4 regions of the Clostridioides sp. GD02367 genome follow, and region 2 is predicted to be linked to each of the others. Evidence: riboswitches for the same ligand, from Rfam matches in the RefSeq annotation. Region 2 holds a riboswitch; each other region holds the start of a gene.

Region 1 (5,160 bases), on a different contig from region 2:
TTATAGCTTCCTTTATTATTTCTCCAACACCATAAGTTGTAGTGTATAAAGGATTTCTAAGTTCAGTTGGGACTAATGTCAATCCTGATGCTTGAGCAATTTCTATTATTGCAGTATTCGTATCTTTTAATAATCCATATGTCGCATTTACTTTCTTAATTATTGGCCCAGTAACTTCTATAGTTTCTTTTGTCCCATTCATTCCTTGAACTAAAGCATCTACTGTTCCTTCACCACCGTCAGCAAGTGGTAGTATCTTTACTTTTGCATTTTTTTCAACTTTTAATATCCCTTTTTTGATTGCATTTGCTGCTTCAATTGAGGATAAACTCCCCTTAAAGGAATCTATAGAGATTAATATTTTCATATTTATCTACTCCTTATTTTAATATACGATTTTATAATATTAATAAAAGAGGTATTACCGATTTTCAAGTAATACCTCTTTGTTTTATTTTTAAATTAATTTATGTGATTTTTCTTAATCTCATCAAGTAGTCCATCTTCTAAATAAATTTCTAATGCACAACCCACCATTGCCTTTACTGCTTTATGAAGTTTATCATAAGCTTCTGTAGAATTTGCATAATTTAGAAATTCTTTTTCGTGAACATATACCATTGGATTTATATCTAAAGCTATTTCTGTATACATAGTAGGGCAAACTTGACTTACATTACCTATATCTGTAGAACCCACTGGTCCATCTTTTCCCTCTAGTATATCTGTTATACCTGCTTCAATCAAATTATTTTTTGTTATATTTTGAAGTACTTTATTATTTATTATATTGTCAAAAGAATTTTCAAAATATCTATAAGATAGCTTAGCTCCTGTCATTAACTCTGCACCTTTTGCACAGTTTATAACTTTTTTAGTAACTTCATCTAAATAACTTCTTTCAGCAGCTCTTACAAAAAACTTACAAGCAGCTTTTTCTGGAACTATATTTGGAGCTTCTCCTCCATTTGAAACTATACCATGTATTCTAACATCTGATTTTACATGTTGTCTTAGAGCATTTATTCCAGCAAAAGTAAGTTGTACTGCATCCAATGCATTAACTCCCATATGAGGATGACTAGCCGCATGTGCTGATACACCTTCAAAGCTAAACTCTAATGAGTCTATTGCTAAAGCTTTGCAGTTTATATTATTAAAAGCTTCTATATGCATCTGATAGCTTACATCAATATCATCAAAAGCTCCTGCTTTAACTAAGTCACATTTTCCTCCTGTTGTTTCTTCAGCTGGTGTTCCTATTAATACAATTTTTCCTTTAAAACTTTCTTTTAACTTGCTTAATACTATACAAGCTCCTAGTGTAGATGCTGCAATCCAGTTATGACCACAAGCATGACCTGGCTCTTTATCTTCTCCATATCCAGGAAGTGCATCATACTCAGCTAAAAACGCTATAGTAGGACTATCACTATCTCCTAGCTCTGCTCTAAAAGCAGTATCCATATTACAGTATGGATAAGTTGTGTCAAATCCATATTCCTTCATTTTCTCTACTAAATATTTTGATGATATATATTCTTCATCTCCTAGCTCTGGGTTGTTGAATATAAAATCGCATACTTCTTCAATTTCTTTTCCAAGTTCATTCTCTATCTCATAAGCTCTTTTCTTTATATTCTCTATCATAACTTACCTCCTATTAGAATCCTAGATATAATCCTACTGTCAAAAATACCATTACAAGAATTGTTAATACTACCATTAGAGGAACTATGAATCTAACCCACTTTGACCAAGGGATATTAGCTACTGCTAGTGCTCCCATTAAAACACCTGATGTAGGTGTTATTAAGTTAGTTACACCTATCCCAAATTGATAAGCTGTAACTATCATTTGTCTAGATACATCTACTAAGTCTCCAAGTGGTGCAAGTACAGGTATTGTAAGTGATGCAAGCCCTGATGCTGATGGTATTAAAAATGCTATTAATCCTTCTATTAAGAAAGTTAAGTTTATAAATATAGTTTTTGGTAATCCATTTAATAAATTTGCCGCAGAATTTAAAATTGTATCTATTATAAATCCATTTTCTGCTATTATTACGATTCCACGTGCAAATGCTATACATAATCCTGCTGTCATTAAATCTCCAGCTCCACTTATAAATGAATTAACTATTTCATCTTGCTTAAGCCCTGATGCTATTCCAGATATTATACCTATGGCTGTAAATATCATTGCAATTTCAGCTATATACCATCCTAATTTTAAAACACCAAATATCATAATTCCCATACCTATTACGAAAATTGCTATTACAATGGCTTCTCTTTTTGTAAATTCTTTTATGTTTGTATCACTATTAACCATTGATTCTTGATTCAGTGATATATCATGTACTAAAGACTTTTTAGGGTCTTTTTTTACTTTATTAGCATACATCATAACAAATGCTATAGATATAGCCATATATATTATAAACATAACAACTCTAAACTCTATTCCAGAACCTGGTGCTATTTGTGACAATGCCTGTGCTATTCCTACAGAGAAAGGATTAGTAGTCGCCGCTCCAAATCCAGCTGTTGCCCCTATAAATACTGTTGCCACCGCGGTTAATGAATCATATCCCATGCTGGTCATAAGTGGAATAAATATCATATAAAAAGGTAATGTTTCTTCACTCATTCCAAAAGTTGTACCACCAAGACCAAATAAAATCATAGATATAGGTATTATTAAAAATTGAAACTTCTTCATTTTATTTACAGTGTGTGCTATAATGGCTTCTATTGCACCTGTTTTATTAACTATTCCAAAAGCCCCTCCAACTATTAAAACAAATCCAACTACTTCAGCTGCATCTATAAATCCATTTATAGGAGCTGAAAATACATCAGTAATACCTTGTGGATTTGATGGTGCTTTTTCATAAGTTCCAGCTACAACAACTGACCTTCCGTCTATATCTACCCTTTCAAAATTTCCACTTGGTACTATCCAAGTAAGAACTGCCATTACTACTATTAATAAGAATATTATAGTAAGTGTCTGCGGCATAGTAAACCTCTTCTTTTTTAAACTGCTCATTTTTATTCTCCCCACTTTTAAATTAAAATATTTTATTATTGCATCCCTTTTCTATCCTATTTTGTATAGATGTAAAAAAGCTCAACATGGATACATGTTGAGCTAAATGTGCTAAATACAATATACCTACATCTTCCCTTTATCTTATCTAAGATAGCTCTCCATCAAAATTCGGGATGAATTTGATGACAGTACTGTACCTATTAAATACAGTCCCAGCACTAGCTTTGGACACTAGCACTTCGGCACTTACTCCTTTTATATTGCTTCATTGGTTTCCAACCTCTTCAATACTAATCTTAGTAAATGCAACCTCTACCTCAATCTTTTTATTAGATGAGGTAATGCTTATTAAATTTTATTTATTGTAAATAATTGTAGCATAATATGTCGAGATTGTAAATATTTTCAATATAATATACTTAGAATTAAATTTTATTTTCCACACCAATAAACTTTATATCTGCACATACATTCAAAGAATGTAGTATATTTTTATATCTAATTTTTTAAAGTCTGAAGATATATGTTTTTATATGTAACAAATTATACTTTCTCTATTAAGTGAATCTTTGGATATTTTTATTAGATGTTTATTAATAATTGATTACCATAAGAAATCATTCTATTGTATCCTCAACTATTTATTCAATTCTTTTTTAAGATAAATTGGTGGATACTTAATACTTTTTAATTCTTCATTACTTTTTAGAAGCTTATTGTTTTCTACATTATAAATTTGTAACATAACTTTATTTACATATAGGGCATAATAATCATCACTATAAAAATATTGATATTCATATTGTGAATCATCTTTATAATTTACTCTATACAGTATTCCATTATAGCTTGCTTTCTTTGCTTTTTCTTTTGTAATACTCTTTATATCATCTTCCGAAATACCTTGCTTTACCATATATTTATTGATATATATCTCAGCCTCCTTCCATGGTTTGAAATAGTTATTATATACAACACTTCCTGCTATACCTACAATACCTATAATTAATACTACTAAAATAATTCTATATTTTCTCATGCTAATTCCCCTTCTTTTATTATTTAAAACTATTATAATTCATTAAAAAAAGATGTTATATTTTTCTATTAGAATATAACATCCCTCGTATTTAGTATCAATATACATGCCCTAACTGGTAGGTTAAAAGGCCCTACTGTCAGTATTTTTATTAAGTAGTATATATATTTCCTACTTTCCATGTAGTTTTATTTCATTATTATAAAAATTTCACAAGTATTTGTTTTAGAATATCTATTGCAATATTTCAATTAACATAATAAGTATCATATTAGCTTCTAAATTTATATATTCAGCAATATGACTTTATAAGCTGTAATATTACATCAGCTGCCTTATTTGAACCACCTGCATTATAAAAGCTTTTTGATAGTTTAATTGCCTCTTCTTTGTATCCATTATCATTCATAACTTTAAATACAGTATCTTTAATATTTTTTGACCTATTTTCTTTTAACATCAGTCCTGCACCTAAATAAGCAACTCTATTAGCTACCATTCTCTGCTCTGAATGTTGTGGAAATAAGACCATAGGTACCCCATAATATAAACTTTCATTTACACTATTCATACCACAATGAGTGATAAACACATCAGCTTCTTGAAGTATAGCAATCTGTTCAACACTATTTTTAACTTCAAAGTTATTTGGTATATTCCCTAAACTTTTAATGTCAGTATCTCTACCAACAGACATAATTATATCAACATCACAATCTTTAAATGCTTTTATACAGTTTTCATAAAAATTAACATTTTTATTATTAATCGTACCAAGTGAAATATATATAAGTTTTCTCTTTTTATCTTTAGGCTTAACAATCAACTTTGATACTGATGGCCCTACAAAAGAATATTTACTGGAAAAAGTTTCTGACATTGGCTGAAATTCTTTTGATGTATATACAATAGTATTTGTATCATTATCATTAGAAATCATAGAAACAAAGTTTTTTACATAATATCCTTTTCTTTGTAAGAGCTTTATTTTTTTATTAATACGTCTCATCCCCAAAAACATATGAACAACTTCCATAAAACTTTGCTTCATCATTTTTGCTGT
Region 2 (5,160 bases):
GTTACATTTCCTTCTTTATCTAAAGCTTCAAACTTCATTCCATTTGGATGAAAATCTTTTATAATATCTTCTTCCCAAACGATTTCAACTTTTTTTGGCGATATCGTTTTTTCAATTATATAGTCAGTTAAGTGACCTTTACCTGTGGCTGCCAAACTACCATATAATATTGCTCTAAAACTTTCTGCATCTGGATTTTCATTTTTAAATCTTTCTGCTGCTCTTTGTGGTCCCATAGTATGAGAACTTGAAGGCCCACTTCCTATTTTAAAAAGTTCCTTTAAAGTATCCATATTATTCCTCCTAAATTTACGGTATTATTACTTATTATTAGATTTTACGCACATATTTATTATAACCTAAATATATTAATTATTAGTTATTAAATTCGCATAAAATTTATTTTTTATTTCCATTTTGGTATATTTTATTAAATTAATATGCATATTTTGAGAATAAAACATTTATTTCAAATTTTTCTAATATTAATATAATATAAATATCTTATTTAAACAGTTAAGATATTAACTATACCTATTAAAATTAATTAATTTGTACTATAATTATTATTGTACTTAAAAAATTAAATTTAGATAAAAAAGGAGATTTGATTATATGTTATTTAAAGGTTCTGCTGTTGCTTTAGTTACCCCATTCACAGAGGATAATAATGTCAACTTCGAAAAATTAGGTGAATTAATCGAATACCACATTGAGAATGATACAGATGCACTAGTTGTTTGTGGAACAACAGGTGAGGCAACTACTATGAGTGAATCTGAAATTTTTGCTGTAATAAAATATACAGTTGAAAAAGTTAACAAAAGAATACCTGTCATTGCAGGTACTGGTTCAAACAATACTATGTTGTCTGTTCATATGAGTCAAGAAGCTGAAAAATTAGGAGTTGATGGACTTTTAATAATAACTCCTTACTATAATAAGACTAATGAAAAAGGTCTTAAACTTCACTTTGAAACAATAGCAAATAGCGTTAAGTTACCAATTATTTTATACAATGTACCTGGAAGAACTAAAGTAAATATAAAGCCATCTGTTGTGGCTGAACTTGCTAAAATAGATAATATAGTTGCTGTAAAGGAAGCAAGTGGAGATTTAGCTCAAGTTGCAGAAATAGCTAAATTAGTACCTGAAGACTTTGCTATATACTCCGGTAATGATGACACTATATTACCACTATTATCATTAGGTGGAAGTGGTGTTATCTCTGTGCTTGCTAACATTTGCCCTAAGGAGACACATGACTTAGTAACTAAATTCTTTAAAGGTGATATTGAAGGCTCAAAAAAATTACAACTTGATATGGATGCTTTAATTGCTGCCTTATTTATAGAAGTAAATCCAGTGCCAGTTAAAACTGCCATGAATATTTTAGGTTTTAATGTTGGAGATTTAAGACTTCCTCTAGCTGAAATGGAAGAAACTAATCTTAATGTATTAAAACAAGAATTGACAAATTTTGGATTTAAATTTTAGCAATATTTATATAAATAAGTTGATTTTTTCTTAAATATGTATTATTATTAGAATAATCAAATTTTAATATCCTATTAACCTAGGGTAGAGGTAGCTGTAACTAAGAGTATCCAATAGTAGCTGGCAGGTGTTAATGATTGGAAAAAGGATTTACAGCCGAAGAAAATATTTCTTGCAATTATATTTTCTGGGATTACACATAACATGTGTAATACTGTCACTTATATTATAAGTGATGAGCTACAGGGTTTACTTTGAGTGATAAATTAGACGTACAAAGTATACCTTTGTACGTTTTTTGTATATAATTAAAGTTGTTAATATAATATTAAAGTTTTTGGATATAAAAAAATATTAACATATCTTACTTGTATAACTAAAATCAAATAAAATAATGTTTTAATAATTTAAAATTGGGGTGAATTTATATGAAAAAAGTAAACGTAGCGATAGTTGGTGCTACTGGAATGGTAGGTAGAACATTTTTAAAAGTATTAGAAGAAAGAAATTTTCCAATAGAAAATCTATTTTTATTCTCTTCTTCTAAATCAGCTGGTTCTAAAGTAATATTTTGTGGTAAAGAATATATAGTAGAAGAATTAAAGGAAACTTCATTTACTGATAGAGGTATACAAATAGCACTATTCTCTGCTGGAGGAAGTATTAGTGAAAAGTATGCTCCAATAGCAGCATCAAATGGAATCTTAGTAGTGGATAATTCTAGTCACTGGAGAATGGACCCAGATGTTCCTTTAGTAGTTCCTGAAGTAAATCCTGAAGCAATAAAAGAACACAAGGGCATAATAGCTAATCCTAACTGCTCTACTATACAAGCTATGGTTCCTCTTAAGCCACTTGATGATAAGTACAAAATTAAGAGAGTAGTATACTCTACTTACCAAGCTGTATCTGGTTCTGGTGTTAAAGGTGTTGAAGATTTAGAGAAAGGGATGAATGGTAATCCTACTGGATTCTACCCTCACCAAATATCTTACAATTGTCTTCCTCATATAGATTCATTTACTGAAAATGGATATACTAAGGAAGAAATGAAAATGGTAAATGAAACTATGAAAATACTTAATAATTACGACTTAAAAATAACTGCAACTACTGTAAGAGTTCCAGTGAGAAATGGTCATAGTGAATCTATAAACGTTGAATTTAACAATCCATTTGAATTAGAAGACTTGGTAAAAACACTTGAAGAAGCTCCAGGGGTTGTAGTAGTTGATAATCCTGCTAATAATGAATATCCAACTGCTGTAGAATTTGACAATAGAGATGAAGTATTTGTTGGAAGAATAAGAAGAGACTTCAGTGTTGACAATGGTGTAAATCTTTGGGTTGTAGCTGACAATATCAGAAAAGGTGCTGCAACTAATGCAATTCAAATAGCTGAAATGGCTTTATCATACGATTTAGTATAATATACAAACTTGTATAAATATATAATTTTGTAAAATATTAATAATAATATAAAAACAAGCATTAGAAGTAACTGTAATATAAAACACAAAAATAAAAAAGAGGGGATTGATTTTATATGATATTTAAAGGTTCTGCTGTTGCTCTAGTTACACCATTTACAAAGGATAACAAAGTTGATTTTGACAAATTAGGCGAATTGGTTGAATACCAGATAGCTAATGGTACTGATGCTATAGTATCTTGTGGTACTACTGGTGAAGCTAATACTATGACTGATGAAGAACAACTTGCTACTATTAAGTATGTTGTAGAAAAAGTTAATAAAAGAGTTCCTGTTATAGCTGGAAGTGGTTCTAATGATACTATGCACTCAGTTAATCTAAGCCAAGAAGCTGAAAAATTAGGAGTAGATGCTCTATTAATCATAACTCCTTATTACAATAAAGCTAATAAAGCTGGACTTAAACGTCATTTTGAAACAATAGCTAACAGTGTCAAACTTCCAATTATACTTTACAATGTCCCTGGAAGAACTTGTGTAAATATAAGTCCTAGCCTTATAGTTGAACTTGCTAAAATAGATAATATAGTTGCTGTAAAAGAAGCTAGTGGAGACCTAGGACAGGTTGCAGAAATAGCTAGTTTAGTTCCAGATGATTTTGCTATCTACTCTGGTAATGATGATACTATACTTCCTTTATTATCTTTAGGAGGTCAAGGAGTTATATCAGTACTTGCTAATGTTTGCCCTCAAGAAACTCACGATTTAGTAGCCAAATTCTTTGAAGGCGATATAGAAGGTTCTAGAAAATTACAACTTGGTATGGATGCTCTAATAGCAGCTTTATTTATAGAAGTAAATCCTATACCAGTTAAGACTGCAATGAATTTACTAGGATTCAATGTTGGAGATTTAAGATTACCTCTAGCAGAAATGGACCCAGCAAATTTAGAAGTATTAAAGAAAGAATTAGTTAACTTTGGACTAAAAGTTAATGCATAGTAAAAATTGATGCATGGTAAAAAATAGGTTTGGTCAAAAGTTAGCCCTTAATCATAGGAGGAAATTATGTTAAAAGTTATAGCAACTGGTTATGATGGAAAAATGGGTAAGATTTTAGCCGATACTATAAGAGAAGATAGTGAATTAGAATTGGTTTGTGTTGCAGCTAGAGGTATGGATAGTTGTGAAGGTGACCTTAAAATCTACGAAGACATGAGCACTATAGTTGAAGAAGTTGATGTAGTTATAGATTTTTCTCATCACTCTAATTTAGATAATATCTTATCTTATGTTTTAAAGACTAAGACACCTTTAGTAATTGCTACTACTGGATATAATGATGAAGAAATGAACAAAATACATGAAGCGGCTAAAGTTATTCCTGTATTCCAATCATATAATATGTCTCTTGGTGTAAATGTATTAGTGAAATTAGTTAAAGATGCAGCTAAATTATTAGAAGGATTTGATATAGAAATAATAGAAAAACATCACAACAGAAAAGTAGATGCCCCAAGTGGCACAGCTGTTATGATTGCTAACGCTATAAAAGAGGTTTTACCAAATGTTGAAAATAATTATGGTAGATATGGTCGTAGCGCAAAAAGACAACCAAACGAAGTTGGTATTCATGCTATAAGAGGTGGAAATATTGTTGGTGAACATGATGCTCTATTTGCAGGAGATAATGAAGTCCTTACAATAAGCCATCAAGCCCAATCTCGTGGTATCTTTGCAAGTGGTTCTATAGCTGCTGCTAAATACTTAGTTAAACAAAAACCAGGATTTTATAATATGGACAGCATGTTAGGATAATAACAATAATATAATGAGGACACACAGTTTAACTCAAATATATACAATAGATAAATTTATTTGATACTATGCTTATATGATAAAAAATCTGTAAAATAAATGTAAATAATGAAAAGTAAGTATATACTAAAATTGATAAATAAGTATATAATAAAAGAAATATAATGAAATACAAGGAGAATTAACAAATGGTAAATTTAAACGATGCTTATGAAATAGCAAGATATATAAAAGAAGTTAAAAAGAAAACACCTGTTAAGGTATATGTAAATACTAACTCTTTACATTTCCAATCAACTGATAAATTTAAAGTATTTGGATGCAATGGTTCTTATATATTTATAGGTGACTATGAAGATATAATGGAAGTATTAGATAAACATGGTAAAGATATAATAGATACTCATGTAGAA
Region 3 (5,160 bases), on a different contig from region 2:
TATAAATATTTTAAAATTTTTAATATTTCTATTTAACACCTAAGATTCCAGAAATTAGAATATCAGTGTCAGCTCCTAAGAAATAATCATTTATTTCAATGGAATCTAAAACATTCCTTAAAGCATTCTCTTCATGTTTCGTTCCAGCAAGTTTATCTTCCACAAATGAAACATCACGTTTTCCAAAAAAGTCTCCAAAAAATTTTATAGTAGTTATTATTCCCTTATCAACATTTAGATTAAACTCAACGTTTCCACCAGAATATTTTAACTCATTTGAAAGGGTATATTTTGGTGAATTACCAAAGTTCCAATCCCAAGTTTCATATTTTGACTTAGTAAGTTTTTCTATTTGTTCTATGTCATAATCACTTAAATAATAATTAGTATTATCAGTGTTAGTTTTAGAGAGATAATTCATTATTGCGTCCTTAAATTCTAGTATATCCATTTTAGATTGTAGATGTTCACTTATATTAGTTACACGAGATTTTACAGACTTTATGCCCTTTCCTTCAAATTTTATAGGTTTTACCTTTAGAGCTTTTGAAAGGTCATTTATCTCAGATGAAAATAACAGTGTACCATGATGCATCACCTTATTTTTGTAGTTGTATTGAGCATTTCCAGAAAACTTCTTACCATCTATAAGAAGGTCATTTCTTCCAGAAAATTCAGCGTTTACATCTAATGTTTTAAGTAAGTCTATTATTGGTTGAGTGAATCTTCTGAAATCACTAAAGCTATTATTATTGCAGGCTATGAATGTAAAATTTATATTTCCTAAATCATGAAATACAGCTCCACCACCAGATTGTCTCCTAACAACAGGTATAGAATTTTCTTTTATATATTCTAAATTTATTTCTGAAAGTGTATTTTGATTTTTTCCAACAATTATAGAAGGTTCATTCCTCCATAAAATAAATAAGTCTTCGTCAAAATTTTTTAGAAGATATTCTTCCATCGCTAAATTGAAGTAAGGGTTTGTCTTTTCATTGTAAATTAGTAACATTAAAGTAATTCCTCCATATAATTGATAAAATTTTTTTGTTATTCTTAGTACAATTAATTTTATAATTCGACAATAATGTAAAAAGTCCTTTAAATTAGAAGATTTAAAAAAGAAGACAATCTTATATTAATAGAAGTGTATATTAAACATAATTAGAAAAGTTTGGGATTTTATGTAAAAAATAAAAAGGAATTTTAAAAACTAACTTGCAAAGTTTAAATAAATAATATATACTCAAAATATACTTAAAAAAGTGAATAGAAGGGTAGAGGCGCAATAATCTATCAGTACTAATAATGAGTTAAGCACAAAGATTTATTAGGAAAGGAGATATTGCCGAAGTTTTATAATCGATGCTTTAAGATTATATTGCTGGGGGTACATAGAAAATATGTACAACTGTCACAGGTTTATTTGTGGTGAGCTATCATTTAAGGAATTATATTATATTTATTTTAATACTGTTGATGTATTGTAATTTTCAAGCCTTGAGTGTTTAGCACTTAAGGCTTTTTTAGTTTTATCAAATACCCTGTATAATTCACAAAACTAAAAAAGAGAGGGAGATTTATATGAGAAACAAAAAAATTAATATTATTTTTCTGACGACAATTATGTTTATAATGTCAACAGTAATGGTTTTTGCAGAGGAAGATATAGACACTATCGCACTAGCTAATGCAGAAAAATTTGGAATCTTAACTTTAATACCACCATTAGTTGCTATAATACTTGCATTTATAACTAAAAACGTAATAATTTCTTTACTTATAGGGATTCTTTCTGGGAGTTTTATAATTAAAGCTAGTGGTATAAATGTGTTTGCTACATTCATACAAGCATTTTTAGACTTAGTGGATAGAGCTTTGGTATCGTTATCAGACCCGTGGAATGCAGGGATAATACTACAAGTTCTAGCAATTGGAGGGGTTATAAATCTTGTTGCAAAGATGGGAGGAGCTAAGGCTATAGCTGAGGCACTTGCCAAAAGAGCGAAATCAGCGAAAGGTACACAAATTATAACATGGTTTTTAGGTCTTTTGGTATTCTTTGATGATTATGCAAATTCATTAATAGTAGGTCCTATGATGAGACCTGTTGCAGATAAAATGAAAATATCAAGAGAAAAATTAGCCTTTATAATAGATGCTACAGCAGCACCAGTTGCTGGATTAGCTATAATATCTACATGGATAGGTCTTGAAGTTGGTTTGATACATGATGCTTTTGAAAGTATAAGTGTAGATGTTGATGCATTTGGTATATTTTTAAATACAATACCATTTAGATTTTATAATATATTAATATTAGCATTTATTGTAATATCAGCATTATTATTAAAAGAATTTGGGCCAATGAAAAAAGCAGAAATAAAATCTAGAAGTAGAAAAGTTGGTACAGACCTTGATGAAGGTGTAGAAGAATTAGATGATTTAGCACCAAAAAATGGAGTAAAATTGAGTGTGTGGAATGCTATAATCCCAATAGGAACATTAATAATAGTTGCTTTGGCATCATTCTATTATAGTGGATATACGTCTATAATGGGTGGTGAAGATAAAGCTCTAATACAACTATTTACAAATTCACCATATTCTTTTGGAGCAATAAAAGAAGCATTTAGTGCATCTGATGCATCTAGAGCATTATTCCAATCTGCACTTGTTGCAAGTTTAGTTGCTATTATAATGGCTGTAGTTAAGAAGATTTTTACAGTGTCAGAAGCAATTGATGTTTGGATAGATGGGATGAAAAGTTTAGTAATAACTGGTGTAATATTAATACTTGCATGGTCATTAAGTTCAGTAATAAAAGAATTAGGTACAGCTAAATTTTTGATACACTTATTATCAGGTTCACTACCTCCATTCTTATTGCCAAGTTTAATATTTGGTTTAGGAGCAATAATATCTTTTGCTACTGGAACAGCTTATGGAACAATGGGTATACTTATGCCACTAGCAATACCACTAGCTTACTCATTAAATCCTGATATGTCTTATGTAATAGTGAGTACAAGTGCAGTCTTAACAGGTGCAATATTTGGAGACCACTGTTCTCCGATTTCAGATACAACAATACTTTCTTCGATGGGAGCTGGTTGTAATCATATAGACCATGTTAATACTCAAATGCCATATGCTATATTTACAGCAGTAATCACTATTGTATTTGGATATATACCAGCTGGATTAGGATTGCCAATATATATAGTATTACCAGTAGCTATAGCTGCTGTATTTGTTGGTATTCAAATAATTGGTAAGAGAGTTGATGAAGCAGAGATAGAACTTGCAGAATAAAGATATAAATAAATTTAACCTTTTATTATCATTCTTTTGTTAGTTTTTAGATAATTTTAAAAAGTTATTGAAAATAATAGCGAAATATAGTAAAATAAAAGAGTGATAAGCGGATGTGGCGGAATTGGCAGACGCACTAGACTTAGGATCTAGCGCCATTGGCGTGGGGGTTCGACTCCCTTCATCCGCACTCTACAGTACTTAGTTGTGCTGAAAAAAACTGGGATTGCTGGCTTTCGGAGTGGGCTATCCCGTTTTTATTTTTTGATAAATCAAATATAATATGAATATATTTCTAAGGATATTTTATTAATAAATATAAAAGCACATTGAGTGCTTTTTTTGTTGTTTAAAATTACAATTACATATAAATTCTTAGATATTTGTCAATAAGATAAAATCTTATTTTTCACAAAGATAAATTTGCAAACGATTCTATTGCATGTATAAATATATCTTTAACATAATATAGTAAATTACAATATAACTTTACTTTTAGTGTTTTATATGACATGCTAGTAATAAATTAAATAAATATATTATTTTACATTAATATATAACATATATGTATAAAAGTTAATATTATAAAAGTAGTATAATTGATAATAAAAACTTAACAAAAAAATTAATACATAAAAAAAAATAAATATAATGTGTTGACATTTAATTGAAATATTCATACAATAAAAATGAAAATAAATATTTCCAAATGAGATTAGCGAGAGAGATCTTTATATAAAAAGGCGCCGAAGAAGCAATTTAAGAAATGCCAATTCTTAGAGAAACTTTCAGGCAAATATATCGCTAATTGATGGGACTCTGGAGAGACTTAGGTTAATAGACTATAAGTCACCGAAGAAGCAAAATAATATTAAATTATTAAATCTTTCAGGTATACAAACAGGGATATATAGGCTAGGATTATTTTCTATGCTGATATATCTTTTTTTTATGAAAAAGTACAGGACATAATATCGAAATTACTTAAATATAGTGGGTCTAAATTTATAGGGAGGGTTATATATGAATGAATTGAAAAGAGTACCTTTGTATAATATACACAAAGAGCTTGGAGCAAAACTTGTTGAATTTGCTGGCTGGGAAATGCCTTTAGAATATGAAGGAATAAATAAAGAGCATGAAATGGTTAGAAAAAGTGCAGGTATATTTGATGTATCTCATATGGGAGAGGTACAAATAAAAGGTGCAGATTCAGAAAAATTTATACAAAATTTAGTTACAAATGATATAAGCACATTAAAGATAAATGACATTATATATACACCTATGTGTTATGAAAATGGAGGAGTAGTTGACGATTTATTAATATATAAATTTGGTGAAGAAGATTATTTATTAGTAATAAATGCAGGGAATATAGATAAAGATGTAGCATGGATAATAAAACAAAGTGAAGGATACCATGTAGATATAAAAAATGTTTCTAATGAAGTTAGTCAACTAGCAGTTCAAGGGCCTAAAGCAGAAGAAATTCTTCAAAAAATCATAGATATAGATTTAAAATCAATAAAATTTTATAAGTCAATTCCATCAACAAAAATATGTGGTTTAACTTGTTTAGTTTCAAGAACAGGATATACTGGAGAAGATGGATTTGAGATATATTGTAAAAGCGAACATACAGAAATAATTTGGAATGAAGTTTTAAAGGCTGGAGGAGAAGACATATGTCCTGCTGGTTTAGGCTGTAGAGATACTTTGAGATTTGAAGCAGCTCTACCTCTGTATGGCCATGAAATAAATGAACATATATCTCCAATTGAAGGAGGCTTATCAATTTTTGTAAAAACAAACAAGGAAGGTTTTGTTGGGAAAACAATC
Region 4 (5,160 bases), on a different contig from region 2:
GTCTCCACTTTTAATATCCATTATATCTATATCCCCAATCAATATATCTCCACTTTCACAACATTTTCCAGCTATTGTTACATGATTCATAGTCTCATGGTTAATTTTATTTACAATACTACACTCATAACTAGCTTGATACAGAGAAGGTCTTACATTATCTGTCATACCTCCATCTACACTTACATAAACTCTAACATCTTTTATATCTTTTATTGAACCTACTGTATACAATGTGCTTCCTGCATTTGCAACTATTGATCTTCCTGGTTCTATTACCAATATAGGTACTTCTATCCCAAGCTCTTTACATGAACTTTCCGCTTTAGCAATTATAGTCTCACAGAATTCTTTTATAGTCTTAGGCTTATCTTCTTTACTGTAATAAACCCCTACACCTCCACCTAAGTCAATTTCTGTTAACTGTATATTGAATTTTTCTTTTATCTCTTTTACTAAGTTCATCATTATGTCCACTGTATCTATGTATGGCTCTACATCAAATATTTGTGAGCCTATATGAGCATGAAGACCCACAAGTCTTATATTCTTGTATTCACTCAATTTCTCTATTGCTCTAAATAAATCTCCATTCACTAAGGCAAATCCAAATTTAGAATCTATCTGTCCAGTTTTTATATAATCGTGTGTATGAGCCTCTATTCCAGGTGTTATTCTAAAATATATTTCTTGAACTTTACCTTTTTCTTCACATAACTTTTCAATCAAATCCAATTCATAAAAATTGTCTACTACAAACTTACCTACACCTAAATCTAATCCCATATTTATTTCTTCTTTAGTCTTATTATTTCCATGGAAGAAAACTTTTTCCATAGGGAAATTTGATTTGTAGGCTGTATATAATTCGCCTCCTGAAACTACATCTAGGCACATTTGTTCTTCATTTATAAGATTACACATATAAATAGGTAAAAAAGCTTTACCTGCATAAGCAACCTTGTTTTTTCCATCTTTGGCTTTAAAATATTCTACATATTCTCTACAGTTTTGTCTTACCAAAGCTTCATCAAATACATAAAGTGGAGTTTGATATTTTTCACTAAGCTCTAAACAACTCACTCCTCCAATATATAATTCATTATCATTTACAGTCATAGTTCCATGAAGTTTCATAATATCCTCCCCAAATTTTATATATTAAATACTTCTGCTATTTTTTCTATAGCTATTTGCTTATCATCAGAATTTATAGCACATGTTATACGAATTTCTGATGTAGTTATAAGTTTTATCATTATACCATTTTCATTGAATATCTTAAATACCTTAGCAGCAACTCCAGAAGTATTTTTCATGCCAAGACCTACCAAAGAGAATTTAGTGATATTATTATCAACCACTACATGTTCTTCATCTGTGTACTTAGATACTATCTTCTTACATTCTCCTAATTCTTCTTTTGGAACTGTAAATGATACACTTATTTTATCTAAGATAGGTGCAGTCTGACTTATCATATCTACACTTATCCCTATAGTTGCTATATCTTCAAATAAACTAGATATATTTTCTGCTTTAAAATCTTTGATTGTTATAGAGCTATCGTCATCACTAGTAGCTAATCCTGTTATTACTTTATCCTCTAATTTCATATCTTTTCCCCCTCTTATATATGTTCCTTTTACTGTACCACATGTACGTCCAACATAAATTTCAACACCATATTTTTGTGCAAGTTCTATACTTCTTGAATGCATTACTTGTGCTCCTAAACTTGCTAACTCAAGCATTTCTTCATATTCAATCTCATCAAGTTTACTAGCCTTTGAATATTTTCTTGGGTCTGTAAAATAGATTCCATCAACATCTGTATATATCTCACATTTCCCATTTAATTTAACTGCAAGAGCCACAGCAGATGTGTCTGAACCACCTCTCCCAAGAGTAGTTACATCACCATCTTCATTGATTCCTTGAAATCCAGTTACTATTACGACATTTCCTTCATCTAAACTATTTTTAATTCTATTTACATTTATATCATCAATTTGAGACTTCCCATGAAGACCACTTGTTTTTATATTTAGCTGATAAGCATTATAACTTACAGCCTTACATCCAAGTGCATTTAATGCTATTGATAATAAAGAAGCTGAAATCATTTCTCCAGTAGACATCAAAGCATCCAATTCTCTTTTACTAGGTTCATTACTCAATTCTTTAGCCAACTTTATATATTCATCAGTGGATTTACCCATGGCAGACACAACTATTACCATTTGTGGATTTTCTTTTCTTCGTTCTATTATGTTTTCTGCAATTGATTTTATTTTATCAGTATCTGCCACCGAACTTCCACCATATTTTTGAACAATTATACTCATGCTTTTTCCCCCTCAAGTTAAATTTTGATAAATAAAAACGCCCAAAGGTATACTTTGGACGTGTAAATCTCATAGACCAAGTAACCTTGTAGCTCATCACTTTAAAAGTGACAGCCTTATACATATTCTGCATAAGTCCAGAAAATCCATCCGTCAACAAATTTTCTTCGGCTATAGACCCTTTCATCAATCATCAACACTTACCAGCTCCTATTGAATACTATTGAATATAGCTACCTCTACCCTAGGCTCATTATTTTTAATTAATTTATTAATATAGTTTTATCACATTCTATATAATATTGCAACAATTATTTTACAAAATGTGGCAAATCTATAATTCTCTTTTTTAAAATTAGGTTATATACAATTAAATAGTTTATTTAATCCTAAATCTATAAAATTTATACTATACTCACTATCATATCTCTCTAAATCATTTAATTCAGATAGATTATCTGGTGTAACTACCAAAACGTTTGGCACTTTAAAAAATGGAATTGTAGATTTATCTATCTTTCTAGAAAGATTTTCATATTTAGAAATATCTATTTCATTATTTAAATCAACATCTACTAGAACCTGTTTTATATTACCAAATTGGTCTGTATATTCAATAAATAAATCATATTTCATATCATCCACACTAACATTTCGGTAGAATCTTTTTACATCACAACCTGCAGTATTGATTCTAACAACTAATTCTGACCCTACTAGAGCCTTTATTAAATCATCTCCCTTAAAAAGTTTACTACCATTCAAATAGTATACGTATGAGAGGTCTTTGTAATTATAATAATCTACATCACAAGGATATTTTTTAAGTGTATACTCACTACACATTTTTCTCAAGGTTTTTTTAAAGTTTTTTTTATTATATCTCTTTTGGTCTCCATAAATTTTTCTAAATTGAGCTTCTGTAACACATCTAACCCTGCTAATTAAAAGCAATATCTCTTTTTCCATATTAGTCATAGTACATTCTCCTTGAAGTATTATTTGCAAAGTTGTACTAATATTATATTAATTTTATGACATTAAATTTACAAAGAATTAAAATAAAATAGCTAGTTTTTATAAAAATAAATTTTATAAAAACTAGCTATTAATATATTAAATACTATTTTCGATTTTTTTAAGTTAAACTATACATTATCTTGATTCTCAGAACCTTGAGAGTTTGTATTTTCGTCAGTTCCTGTTCCCTCTTTTGCTTTTTTATCTTCAAAGTTTGCAATATTTAGGTTATCAAATTCTGACATTTCAATTACACCAGATAATTCTTTTGAATATGATATTTTGACTTTATCTCCAACTTGAGTCAATGGCAATTCACTAGATACTTTTGAAGTAGCTTTGAATATTATCTCTTTATTTGAATCTAAAGTCACATAATAATTAGTATTTCCACCTCGTACATCTGGACTTATTCTTGTCACTGTACCTTCTATGACTTCATCTTTTAAATCATTATCCAGTTTTAAATCATTACCCTTAGATTCTAATGAATCTTTATAGTTTCTCAATGCTTCGTTTTTATCTTCACCTAAACCAAGCACATTATAATCTTCAACAGATACAAATGCAACTCTCTTTACAAGACCAGCCTTATCTTTTAACGATGATACATATGTTGGTTGACCTAATATATTATACATTACAGGGAATGTTGCTTCATAATTCTTTTCTTGAACATTACCTTCAGCTGATTTCATTGCAGCTGTCTCAGTAGCTCCTGGTTGCTTATATAATTTAGCTTCTTTTGTTCTAGAGTCAACTAACATAAATCCAATTGTAGATTCATCTCCTCCTGAAGATGTTATACCTGTATACCAATAAGACCTATTATCATTTCCATAAACTAATGATGTTCCTTCTGTTGGCACTAGTACTCCTTTTTCTGATATAACAGAATTTAAAAATCCATTAACATAAACTCCCCAGTCTTTAATCTGGTCTGTTATAAATTCTTGTGGCTGGATTCTATCCACCCATTTAGGTGTATTTTTAACATTGTAAACATTTATTTTTCCAGTTTCTGCATCAACAGTAGCTATTCCTGTAGCATTTGCTCCTCCATAACCAATTTTATGCTCATATAAACTTACAACCCAATAAGGTTTCCCTTCATCATTTATTTCAAGGGTAAAATCTGTCATACCAACATTTACCACACCATGTATGTATAAATGTCTCTGTAAATCTTGATGCAAGTAAGCTTCTGGTTGATATACTATCTTTATTGGTTTTCCATCTATTTCTTGAACTAATTGAACATCTTGAGGGTTACTTGCAGATACTTTTACATAACCACTTGAACCACTTAAAGATGTTACCCACTTAATTATGTCTCTATGAACAAGAGGTGCAACCCAGTACAATTCTCCATCCACATTTTGTATATGGAATTTTCCTAATTTTGACACACTACCTATAGCTGGAACTTCTCCAAGCTTTTTATCTCCCAATTTCATGGCCATATCTTCATCTACAAGACGAATGTCATTTACACTGACAGGACTAATGTCGTCAGTAAATTTACTTTCAGTTACTTTTCCTAATAATTCTTTATATGCCTTTGCATGAAATACAGGTGTAGAAGTTATAAAAGGTACAACTACAATATACACAAGTAAAGCTATTGCTATTGAAAAATTATATTTAGCAAGTTTAGATGTTCTTTCATTTCTATCTAACATCATATCTAGTATTCCTGCCACAACAAAGAAAATTATTCCTACTGAAAATAAAGATGTGAAATCTAATCTAAGTACAGGTAATTTAATAAATGCATAAATTGCTACAATTA

The links. Region 2 has a riboswitch for lysine ahead of Q3223_RS13990 (aspartate-semialdehyde dehydrogenase). Riboswitches for the same ligand answer to the same signal wherever they lie in the genome.
Region 1: linked by a shared signal. The riboswitch ahead of Q3223_RS01600 (YfcC family protein) and the one ahead of Q3223_RS13990 (aspartate-semialdehyde dehydrogenase) in region 2 are both predicted to bind lysine.
Region 3: linked by a shared signal. The riboswitch ahead of Q3223_RS16200 (Na+/H+ antiporter NhaC family protein) and the one ahead of Q3223_RS13990 (aspartate-semialdehyde dehydrogenase) in region 2 are both predicted to bind lysine.
Region 4: linked by a shared signal. The riboswitch ahead of Q3223_RS04180 (aspartate kinase) and the one ahead of Q3223_RS13990 (aspartate-semialdehyde dehydrogenase) in region 2 are both predicted to bind lysine.

The regions. Positions count from the first base shown of each region.
Region 1 covers NZ_JBJODK010000001.1:387,283-392,442, forward strand. Annotated here, with positions in the region: gene Q3223_RS01590 (glycerate kinase) at 1-367, opposite strand, end outside; gene Q3223_RS01595 (M20 family metallopeptidase) at 463-1,650, opposite strand; gene Q3223_RS01600 (YfcC family protein) at 1,664-3,055, opposite strand; lysine riboswitch at 3,202-3,381, opposite strand; gene Q3223_RS01605 (DUF3139 domain-containing protein) at 3,696-4,097, opposite strand; gene Q3223_RS01610 (macrolide family glycosyltransferase) at 4,390-5,160, opposite strand, start outside.
Region 2 covers NZ_JBJODK010000010.1:125,657-130,816, reverse strand. Annotated here, with positions in the region: gene Q3223_RS14000 (L-serine ammonia-lyase) at 1-293, opposite strand, end outside; gene dapA (4-hydroxy-tetrahydrodipicolinate synthase) at 616-1,497, shown strand; lysine riboswitch at 1,575-1,748, shown strand; gene Q3223_RS13990 (aspartate-semialdehyde dehydrogenase) at 1,926-2,927, shown strand; gene dapA (4-hydroxy-tetrahydrodipicolinate synthase) at 3,044-3,931, shown strand; gene dapB (4-hydroxy-tetrahydrodipicolinate reductase) at 3,998-4,747, shown strand; gene dapD (2,3,4,5-tetrahydropyridine-2,6-dicarboxylate N-acetyltransferase) at 4,936-5,160, shown strand, end outside.
Region 3 covers NZ_JBJODK010000014.1:71,167-76,326, reverse strand. Annotated here, with positions in the region: gene Q3223_RS16205 (lipoate--protein ligase) at 29-1,015, opposite strand; lysine riboswitch at 1,274-1,450, shown strand; gene Q3223_RS16200 (Na+/H+ antiporter NhaC family protein) at 1,588-3,318, shown strand; tRNA gene Q3223_RS16195 (tRNA-Leu) at 3,428-3,508, shown strand; glycine riboswitch at 4,028-4,132, shown strand; gene gcvPA (aminomethyl-transferring glycine dehydrogenase subunit GcvPA) at 4,342-5,160, shown strand, end outside.
Region 4 covers NZ_JBJODK010000003.1:33,592-38,751, reverse strand. Annotated here, with positions in the region: gene lysA (diaminopimelate decarboxylase) at 1-1,137, opposite strand, end outside; gene Q3223_RS04180 (aspartate kinase) at 1,155-2,348, opposite strand; lysine riboswitch at 2,430-2,598, opposite strand; gene Q3223_RS04175 (hypothetical protein) at 2,709-3,326, opposite strand; gene Q3223_RS04170 (hypothetical protein) at 3,497-5,160, opposite strand, start outside.